DNA from 2 places in the Exiguobacterium sp. s91 genome. Region 1 is predicted to be linked to the other one. Evidence: riboswitches for the same ligand, from Rfam matches in the RefSeq annotation. Region 1 holds a riboswitch; the other holds the start of a gene.
What was found. Region 1 has a riboswitch for S-adenosylmethionine ahead of KNQ06_RS00405 (alpha/beta hydrolase). Riboswitches for the same ligand answer to the same signal wherever they lie in the genome.

Region 1 (3,985 bases):
CGATCGCTTCAACAAAAAATACGGCCGCAAGTAATCACTTGCCGGTTCTTAAAAAAACAGCCTGCCTCCATTATGGAAGCAGGCTGTTTTTGTATAGACTGAATTGTGAACGATACGCGAGATACGTCTTCAAGACGAAGGAGAAGGCGATTCCACCGGCAATTCCGATTAAATACGGCATGACTTCCGGATGTGCCAAGATATAGTCCATGACTTTGTGGAACGAGAGGTGACGACCGACGAAGTAGCCGGCGCCTAAGAACACGCTGATCCAAATCAACGCACCTGTATACGCATAACTCGCAAACACGCGAAACGGCATTTTCGAGACACCTGCAAAAAAGGCAGAGAGTTGGCGGAGACCAGGTATGTAGTAACCGATGATCAAGACCGATTTTCCGTAACGACGAAATCCGGCTTCAGCGGAAAGAATATGTTTTTCTGAGATACGCATTTTCGGTCCGACGCGGTGTAATAGTGGCATACCGAGTTTTAATCCGAGTAAATAGCTGATCGTCATCCCGATACAACTGCCGGCGTAAGCGGCGAGGATCGTACCGACGAGTGGTAGATTGCCTTGATGCATCCAAAAACCGGACAGGACGAGCAGGGTCTCATCAGGAACCGGCAATCCCACGATACCACCTGCGAGAAGGACGGAGAGACCAAGGGCACCGTATTGGTGCAGGATGTCATGTAAGAGATGATGAATCGGGGACACCTTCTTTCGTGAGAGTCTTCTTCTTCAGTGTACAGGAAATAGGGGACGGTTGGAATGAAAGGACAAAAATTCTAGGTAAAGAAAAAATGAATTTTGATTTCCGGAAGTCAACCCTTTTTCTCGATACCGTTTCGGGCTATACTCGTTAAAGTGACTATTTTTAGAGGACGGTGTCGGACGATGATGCATGTAATAAATCAGTACGGCTGGATCGAAGTAATTTGTGGCAGTATGTTTTCCGGGAAATCGGAAGAGTTGATTCGTCGTGTCAGACGGGCGCAGTACGGCAAACTGCCCGTTCAAGTATTCAAGCCGGCAATCGACGACCGGTACCATGAAGAGCATGTCGTCTCTCATATCGGCAACTCCGTCGTGGCGATTCCGATGGCGACGAGTCGCGATCTCTACGCAGCAGTAGCAGAGGAAACACAAATCGTCGGAATCGATGAAGTTCAATTCTTTGATGATGAGATCGTACAAGTCATCGAAGCACTTGCACAAGACGGAAAACGCGTCATTTGTGCAGGCCTTGATCAAGATTTCCGGGCAGAGCCATTCGGCAAGATGCCGGAATTACTGGCGCGCGCAGAATTCGTGACGAAGCTGCAAGCCATCTGTCTTTCGTGTGGTGATCCGGCTTCCCGGACACAACGGTTGATTGATGGAAAACCAGCGAACTACGATGATCCGATCATCCTAGTGGGCGCTTCAGAATCGTATGAGCCACGGTGCCGCCATTGCCATGAGGTGCCTGGAAAGCCGAAGCCGCTCCAATCGGTGCAGCACCAAGAAAATTAAAAAAGACGTACCGATCGCGGTCGTCCTTTGATGTAACAGCTATTCGCTTTTAAGTGAATAGCTGTTTTTTTATTATCCCGTTTCCTGTGAGAACCGGCTTGAGCGTTCGATAAAGCGGATCGTCTCACGAACGATCAAATCCTGATCATGATCGAGGGTCGCGACGTGGTACGAGTTCAGTAAACAGTAGCTTCGTTTATCATTCGTTCCGATGTGCTGATGCAGATAATCCGAGCTCGACGGCGGGACGACGTGATCGGTCGCCGAGTAGAGAATTAATGTCGGCAGAAGGATTGATCCTAAGCGTCCTTTCGTTTCATCCATCAGACGGACGAGTTCGAACGCACAACGACTTGGAACGAGGTCATAGATGATTTCGAAAGCAGACCGTTTGATGTCCGGTGCCCCTTCCGGTAAGTACTGTGGACCGTCCTCGAACGAAAGTGCTTCATAGGATGGAACGGAAAGTGCGGCATTGATCGTAATGATGCCGGCAAACGGAATGCCGTCAGCAGCGAGTGACAGTGCAAGCGTCGCACCCATCGATTGACCGATGACGAAGACTTGATCGCATGTTTCTTGTAAACGTTCATAGCCGTCTTGCAGGCTTTGCTTCCAACATCGAGCAGTCGATTGTTCAAACTCGCGGACGTTCGTTCCATGTCCGCGTAAGCGCGGGGCATAGACGGTAAAACCTTCAGCAGCGAATGCCTCACCGACGTCGCGGACACTTTGCGGAGTGGCATTAAAACCATGACAGATTAGAATACCGATCGGTCCACCTTGAAAATAAAACGCTTCAGCACCAGTCAATACAGGATAGTTCATCATTACTATTTTTCCTCCATTCATGAAAAAAACTCGTCGACGTCACTGCTTGGACGCCCACGAGTTTTTCACCGTATCATCCAAAGCCGCGCTTTGCTGGTCGGAGCACCTTACAGATTGCAGGTTGCCGTGAAGTCATAGAGCCAGGTCTCTCGTTCACTCTTGATAAATATCATATTGGAATTGTCGGAATAATCATTGAAACGATGGTAGCACGACCAAAAATGACTTGTCAAATCTTTCTTGACGAATCATGATCCGTTGAGTAAGCTAACTCATAACTTGTTCATCCATCGATATGCGCCAAATGGATTATTTTTGCAAAGTTGGTTGACTTTTAAAGTTTCGACCCGTAATGTAAAAATTAGTTTTACGACATAAGCAACAACGCAACAACACACATACGAATTTCATACCGCAATACTTATCCAGAGAGGTGGAGGGACTGGCCCTACGAAACCTCGGCAACAGACTCATTATGAGCACTGTGCCAATTCCATCAGACAGATGTCTGAGAGATGAGTAGAGTGGATTCTGCCACTGTGCGGATCCAGGTCTCTTCTTGTTTCTCAAGAAGGGACCTTTTTTGTTGAATGAAGGGGGAAAACGGAATGATCGCATTTCATCAAGTCAAGAAAACGTACGTCACGAAAGATCAGACGATCGCAGCGCTCGACGGTGTCGACCTGACGATCGAAAAAGGCGAAATCTTTGGTGTCATCGGCTTTAGCGGTGCCGGAAAAAGTTCACTACTCCGCTGTGTCAATCTATTAGAACGACCGACGTCAGGAACGGTGACGGTCGATGGAGAAGATTTAACGCAACTGTCTCCGAAAAAATTGCGCCAAGCAAAACAACGGATCGGGATGATCTTTCAGCACTTCAATCTATTGAATGCGAACACGGTCTTTGCGAATGTCGCGAAACCACTCGTTCTCGCAGGCGTCAAGAAAGACGAAATTCGCCGCCGGGTGACGGAGTTACTCGAATTCGTCGATCTCGCGGACAAGGCGGATCATTATCCGGATCAATTGTCGGGTGGGCAGAAACAGCGCGTTGGTATCGCCCGGGCACTCGCGACGCAACCTTCCGTCCTCTTATGTGACGAAGCGACGTCAGCACTCGATCCCCAAACGACACATCATATTCTCCAGTTATTAAAACGTATCAATGCGGAGTACGGGATCACGATTCTCTTGATCACCCACGAGATGGGCGTCATTCGGGAGATTTGCGACCGCGTCGCTGTCATTGAAGCTGGGAAACTGATCGAGTCAGGAACGGTCTTTGATGTCTTTTCAAACCCGCAGACCGAGACAGCACAGAACTTCGTCCGCTCCGTCATGCACGACGAGATTCCAGCATCGATTCGCCAGTTGATCGAGTCCCGGAATGCGAATCCGATCTATAAGATTCATTTCCTCGGACATCACACCGGGCAGCCGCTCTTATCGCAAGTTGCGAAACGCTTTGACGTCGATGTCAACATCTTGCACGGTAGCATCACGGAGTTGCAGGATACGCCGTTCGGCACCTTACTCGTCGAGTTGATTGGTGAGCAGGCTGAAGTGAAACGAGCGTTACACTACATCGATCAGGCACAGGTGACGGTCGAGGAGGTACTTGCTCATGCTAGTT
Region 2 (3,985 bases), on a different contig from region 1:
ATTAAACAACAAAAAGTTCGTCGGTGGATATAAAGCGATCACACCACTGATCAATGGCATGTGCCGCTCATCGCGCTCACCGACGAAAGCAGATGGGGCAAGTGCCGTCGTCAGCATGAGTGCGGCTCCTGCTGAGTCTCCCCATACCATCATCCGTCCTCTTAGAATGCGAAGATCCTCTGCTTCCTTATTCAAAAAACATAACGCATCCCGTACATCTTCGAGGTTATCCGGAAAATAACTGCCCTCTTCGAACAAACGATACTCAATACTACAGACGGCAACTCCGAGTTCAAGCAGACGGTCGACGATTGGACTAAAGCAGAACATGTCATCGCGCTCTCCACGAACGAATGCACCACCGTGTGCATAGATGGCAACTGGAAACGGTCCTTCTCCCGGTGGATAATAGAGATCGAGCTGTAAGATGCAGTCTCCCACCTGTTTGTAGGTGAGCGTCCGCGGTGCAAGTTGTTTTTCTGTGAGTGGCAAGGCGGGTTCGGTCCATCGAAGCAATGCACCATAATTGTTCCAGATACTCGCTCCCGCTGCTGCCGTCGTCAATAACGCAGCTCCCCCCATTAGCCATGCAGTTTCACGTTTCACTTGATCACCTCCAAAAGACGTGCCAGTTTCTTCACTTTATTATCCTTCTACCCCGTTTTAAAAGAAGTCGAACGTCTCGGTATTCGTACTTGACGCTTCACCAGCGTTCCGCTATAGTGAGAAAGTCCAAATCGGAATAGTTACGTTTTAATAATGGAGGTATCATATAATGAAAAAAATCATTCCCGCTTTAACAGTCGCTTTCGCAAGTGCAAGTGTTCTCGCTGCTTGCGGTTCGAATACCGATTCATCGACTTCAGATAAAACCCAGACAGAAGTCTATGCATCAACGTTCGCGACGGCTGCTATTGCCCGCGAAATCGGAGGGGATCAAGTCAACGTCAAGATGATCGTCCCACCTGGAGCAGACCCCCACTCTTACGAGCCGACGTCAAAACAACTCACCGAGATTGCTAAGGGCGACTTGTTCCTCTTAACCGGTACGACGCTCGAGCCGTATTCGAAAAAAATCCAGGAGAGTCTAAAAGGCACGGATGTCCGCTTCGTCGAGACGAGTAAGGACGTCAACTTGCTAGAATCGGATGCTACACTTCATGCACATGAAGAAGAGGAGCATAGTGAAGACGAACATGCCCACGAAGAAGAAGGGCACGATGATCATGCAACGGATGAACATGCGCATGAAGAAGAGGGTCATGACCATGGAAAATACGATCCACACGTCTGGCTCGATCCTGTCAACGCAAAAGCAATGGCACGCTCGATTACAACTGCTTTATCAAAAGAAGTACCAAAAGACAAAGCAACATTCGAGAAAAACTTAAAAGCGTTCGATCAGCAAGCTGATGAATTGGACGAACAATTTAAACAAGCTGTCGCTGATGGATCGAAAAAAGAACTTCTCGTTACGCATGCCGCTTACGGTTACCTCGCAGAACGATATGGTTTCACACAACTGCCGATTGCGGGAATTTCTCCTTCCGATGAACCGTCACAAAAGCAACTGGCCGCTTTAGTGAAAGAAGCACGGATGCATGATTTGAAATACGTCGCGTTCGAAGAGACGGTCTCACCAAAGGTCGCACGTGTCATCCAAAAAGAAATCGGAGCTGAATCCGTGACGATTCATAATCTAGAGTCGGTCACGAAAGCGCAACAAAACAGCTCTTATTTCAAGTTGATGGAAGAAAACGTCCAAACATTGAAAAAGGCACTTCAGTAAAGTACAGTTGACACGCGTTACTCAATGCGGTACGGTAAGAAACGTGTTTTACAACAATTGAATGACTTCTTTTTATCGCGAGAAACGGAGGGACTGGCCCAATGATGTTTCGGCAGCGGACGATTTGATTCGTACTGTGCCAAATCCAGCAAGCGAAAGCTTGAGAGATAAGAAGAGCGTCTTTATTTCATAAAGACCTCCTTCTTTCTTGCGAAGGGGTCTTTTTTTGTATCTTTGAGAAACGAGGTGTCAACAATGAATGAAACGATCACGCCTAACAAATGGGCACTGCTTCCCCTCGTCGTATTCCTAGTTCTCTTCATCGGAGCCGGGATCTTCTATGACGACTTTTACAAATTTCCGATCCTTATCGCCGCACTGATCGCTTTGATTTTTGCTGCAATCACGACGAAAGGATCCATCAATCAAACGGTCGAACGAATCGCAACGGGTGCCGGAAATCCTGATATCATGATCATGGTCTTCATCTTCTTACTAGCCGGTACGTTTTCTGGAACAGCAGAAGCAATCGGCGCCATCGATGCGACCGTTAATGCTGCTTTGACGTTCCTACCTCCGTCGCTCCTCATGAGTGGTCTGTTCATCATCGCTGCCTTCATCTCAATGGCAATGGGGACATCGACTGGAACGATTGCTGCACTCGCGCCAATCGCCTTCGGTATTCATGAAGCGACAGGCATCAACGTTGCGATCGCAGCGGCTGCTGTCGTTGGTGGATCGATGTTCGGCGATAACTTGTCGTTCATCTCGGATACGACGATTGCCGCCGTCCGGACCCAAAAAACGAACATGCGCGATAAATTCCGGACGAACTTCATGATCGTCCTACCGGCTGCTATTTTGACGGTCATCCTACTCGCATTCGTTTCTGGTTCTGGTGACGTCGTCGAAGCAAAAGCATTTGAATTCTACAAGTTGATTCCATATCTCGCTGTCATCGTCCTTGCACTATTTGGCGTCAATGTCATTCTTGTCTTAATTGGTGGTACGTTACTCACCGGCATCATCGGTATGATTGATGGTAGTTTCGGCTTGAGTGGCTTCGTCCTCTCGATGTCTGAAGGAATGATGGGCATGGCGGAGATCTCCATTTTGACGCTCCTCATGGGTGGTCTCGTCAGCTTGATTACGTTCAACGGTGGAATCGCCTTCTTAAAAGAGACGCTGACACGCAAGATTTCACAGCGTCGTGGTGCCGAATTCAGTATGGCGGCACTCGTTAGTGCAACGAATCTCGCGACTGCAAACAATACGATCTCGATTCTCGTCGCTGGACCACTGGCAGCTGAAATCGCCGATACGTATGAAGTCGATCGAAAAAAATCGGCGAGTATCCTTGATATCTTCTCTTGTGGTATTCAAGGCATCATTCCGTATGGAGCACAACTATTGATCGCAGCAGAATTGACGAAAACGGCTTCACCGGAACTGATTCCGTATCTGTTCTATCCGTTCCTCCTCTTCGTCTGTGGATCAATTGCCATCTTCTTCGGCTTACCACGCATGAAGAAGACAGCGACGAAGCAAGAAAAAATTTCTTCGTAACCATAAAACAGGTCCAATCGCGTCGACGATTGGACCTGTTTTATTATTTATTCTGCTTCGCTTGTCGTTCTAAGATTAAGTAAGCGATTGCCGGAAGCGGGAACTGAACGAGTCCAGCGCCTCCCCACACCCATGGATTACGTCCTGACTTTCGCGCACTAAGAAACAGACCCACTGCCTGCGTTACTAACAAGGCGCCAATGCTAAGCCAAGTACATTTGGATAGCTTTTTATTCTTTTGAGCCATCTTTTCTCCCCCTCTTTTAACACACGATTAAATCTCACGATTCTTTTCTATTTTACCTTATTTCATTCCTCCATGAGCATGGAAACGGACGTCTTCGTTCGTTCATGCTAAACTAAACGAGCAAATCTAAACTACGTTTTATGAGGAGGAGTAACACATGCAATACGCAAAACTTTCAAACGGTATTACGATTCCCCAAATCGGATTCGGTGTCTGGCAAGTAGATGAAGAGACAGAAGCACCTGCTGCTGTCGCTGAAGCATTACGTGTCGGCTATCGTCATATCGATACGGCTGCTGTCTACAAAAACGAGCGCGGTGTCGCAAAAGGAATCAAGGAAAGCGGCGTGAAACGTGAGGATCTCTTCTTAACGTCAAAAGTCT

Region 2: it holds a riboswitch for S-adenosylmethionine, as region 1 does, so the genes downstream of both, KNQ06_RS13265 (Na+/H+ antiporter NhaC family protein) here and KNQ06_RS00405 (alpha/beta hydrolase) in region 1, are expected to answer to the same signal.

Annotation. Positions count from the first base shown of each region.
Region 1 covers NZ_JACSMZ010000001.1:68,288-72,272, forward strand. Annotated here, with positions in the region: gene KNQ06_RS00390 (type B 50S ribosomal protein L31) at 1-34, shown strand, start outside; gene KNQ06_RS00395 (DedA family protein) at 71-721, opposite strand; gene KNQ06_RS00400 (thymidine kinase) at 905-1,519, shown strand; gene KNQ06_RS00405 (alpha/beta hydrolase) at 1,592-2,350, opposite strand; SAM riboswitch class I at 2,418-2,519, opposite strand; SAM riboswitch class I at 2,769-2,872, shown strand; gene KNQ06_RS00410 (methionine ABC transporter ATP-binding protein) at 2,959-3,985, shown strand, end outside; gene KNQ06_RS00415 (methionine ABC transporter permease) at 3,977-3,985, shown strand, end outside.
Region 2 covers NZ_JACSMZ010000003.1:14,174-18,158, forward strand. Annotated here, with positions in the region: gene KNQ06_RS13255 (alpha/beta hydrolase) at 1-606, opposite strand, end outside; gene KNQ06_RS13260 (metal ABC transporter solute-binding protein, Zn/Mn family) at 776-1,789, shown strand; SAM riboswitch class I at 1,859-1,963, shown strand; gene KNQ06_RS13265 (Na+/H+ antiporter NhaC family protein) at 2,045-3,355, shown strand; gene KNQ06_RS13270 (hypothetical protein) at 3,399-3,602, opposite strand; gene KNQ06_RS13275 (aldo/keto reductase) at 3,760-3,985, shown strand, end outside.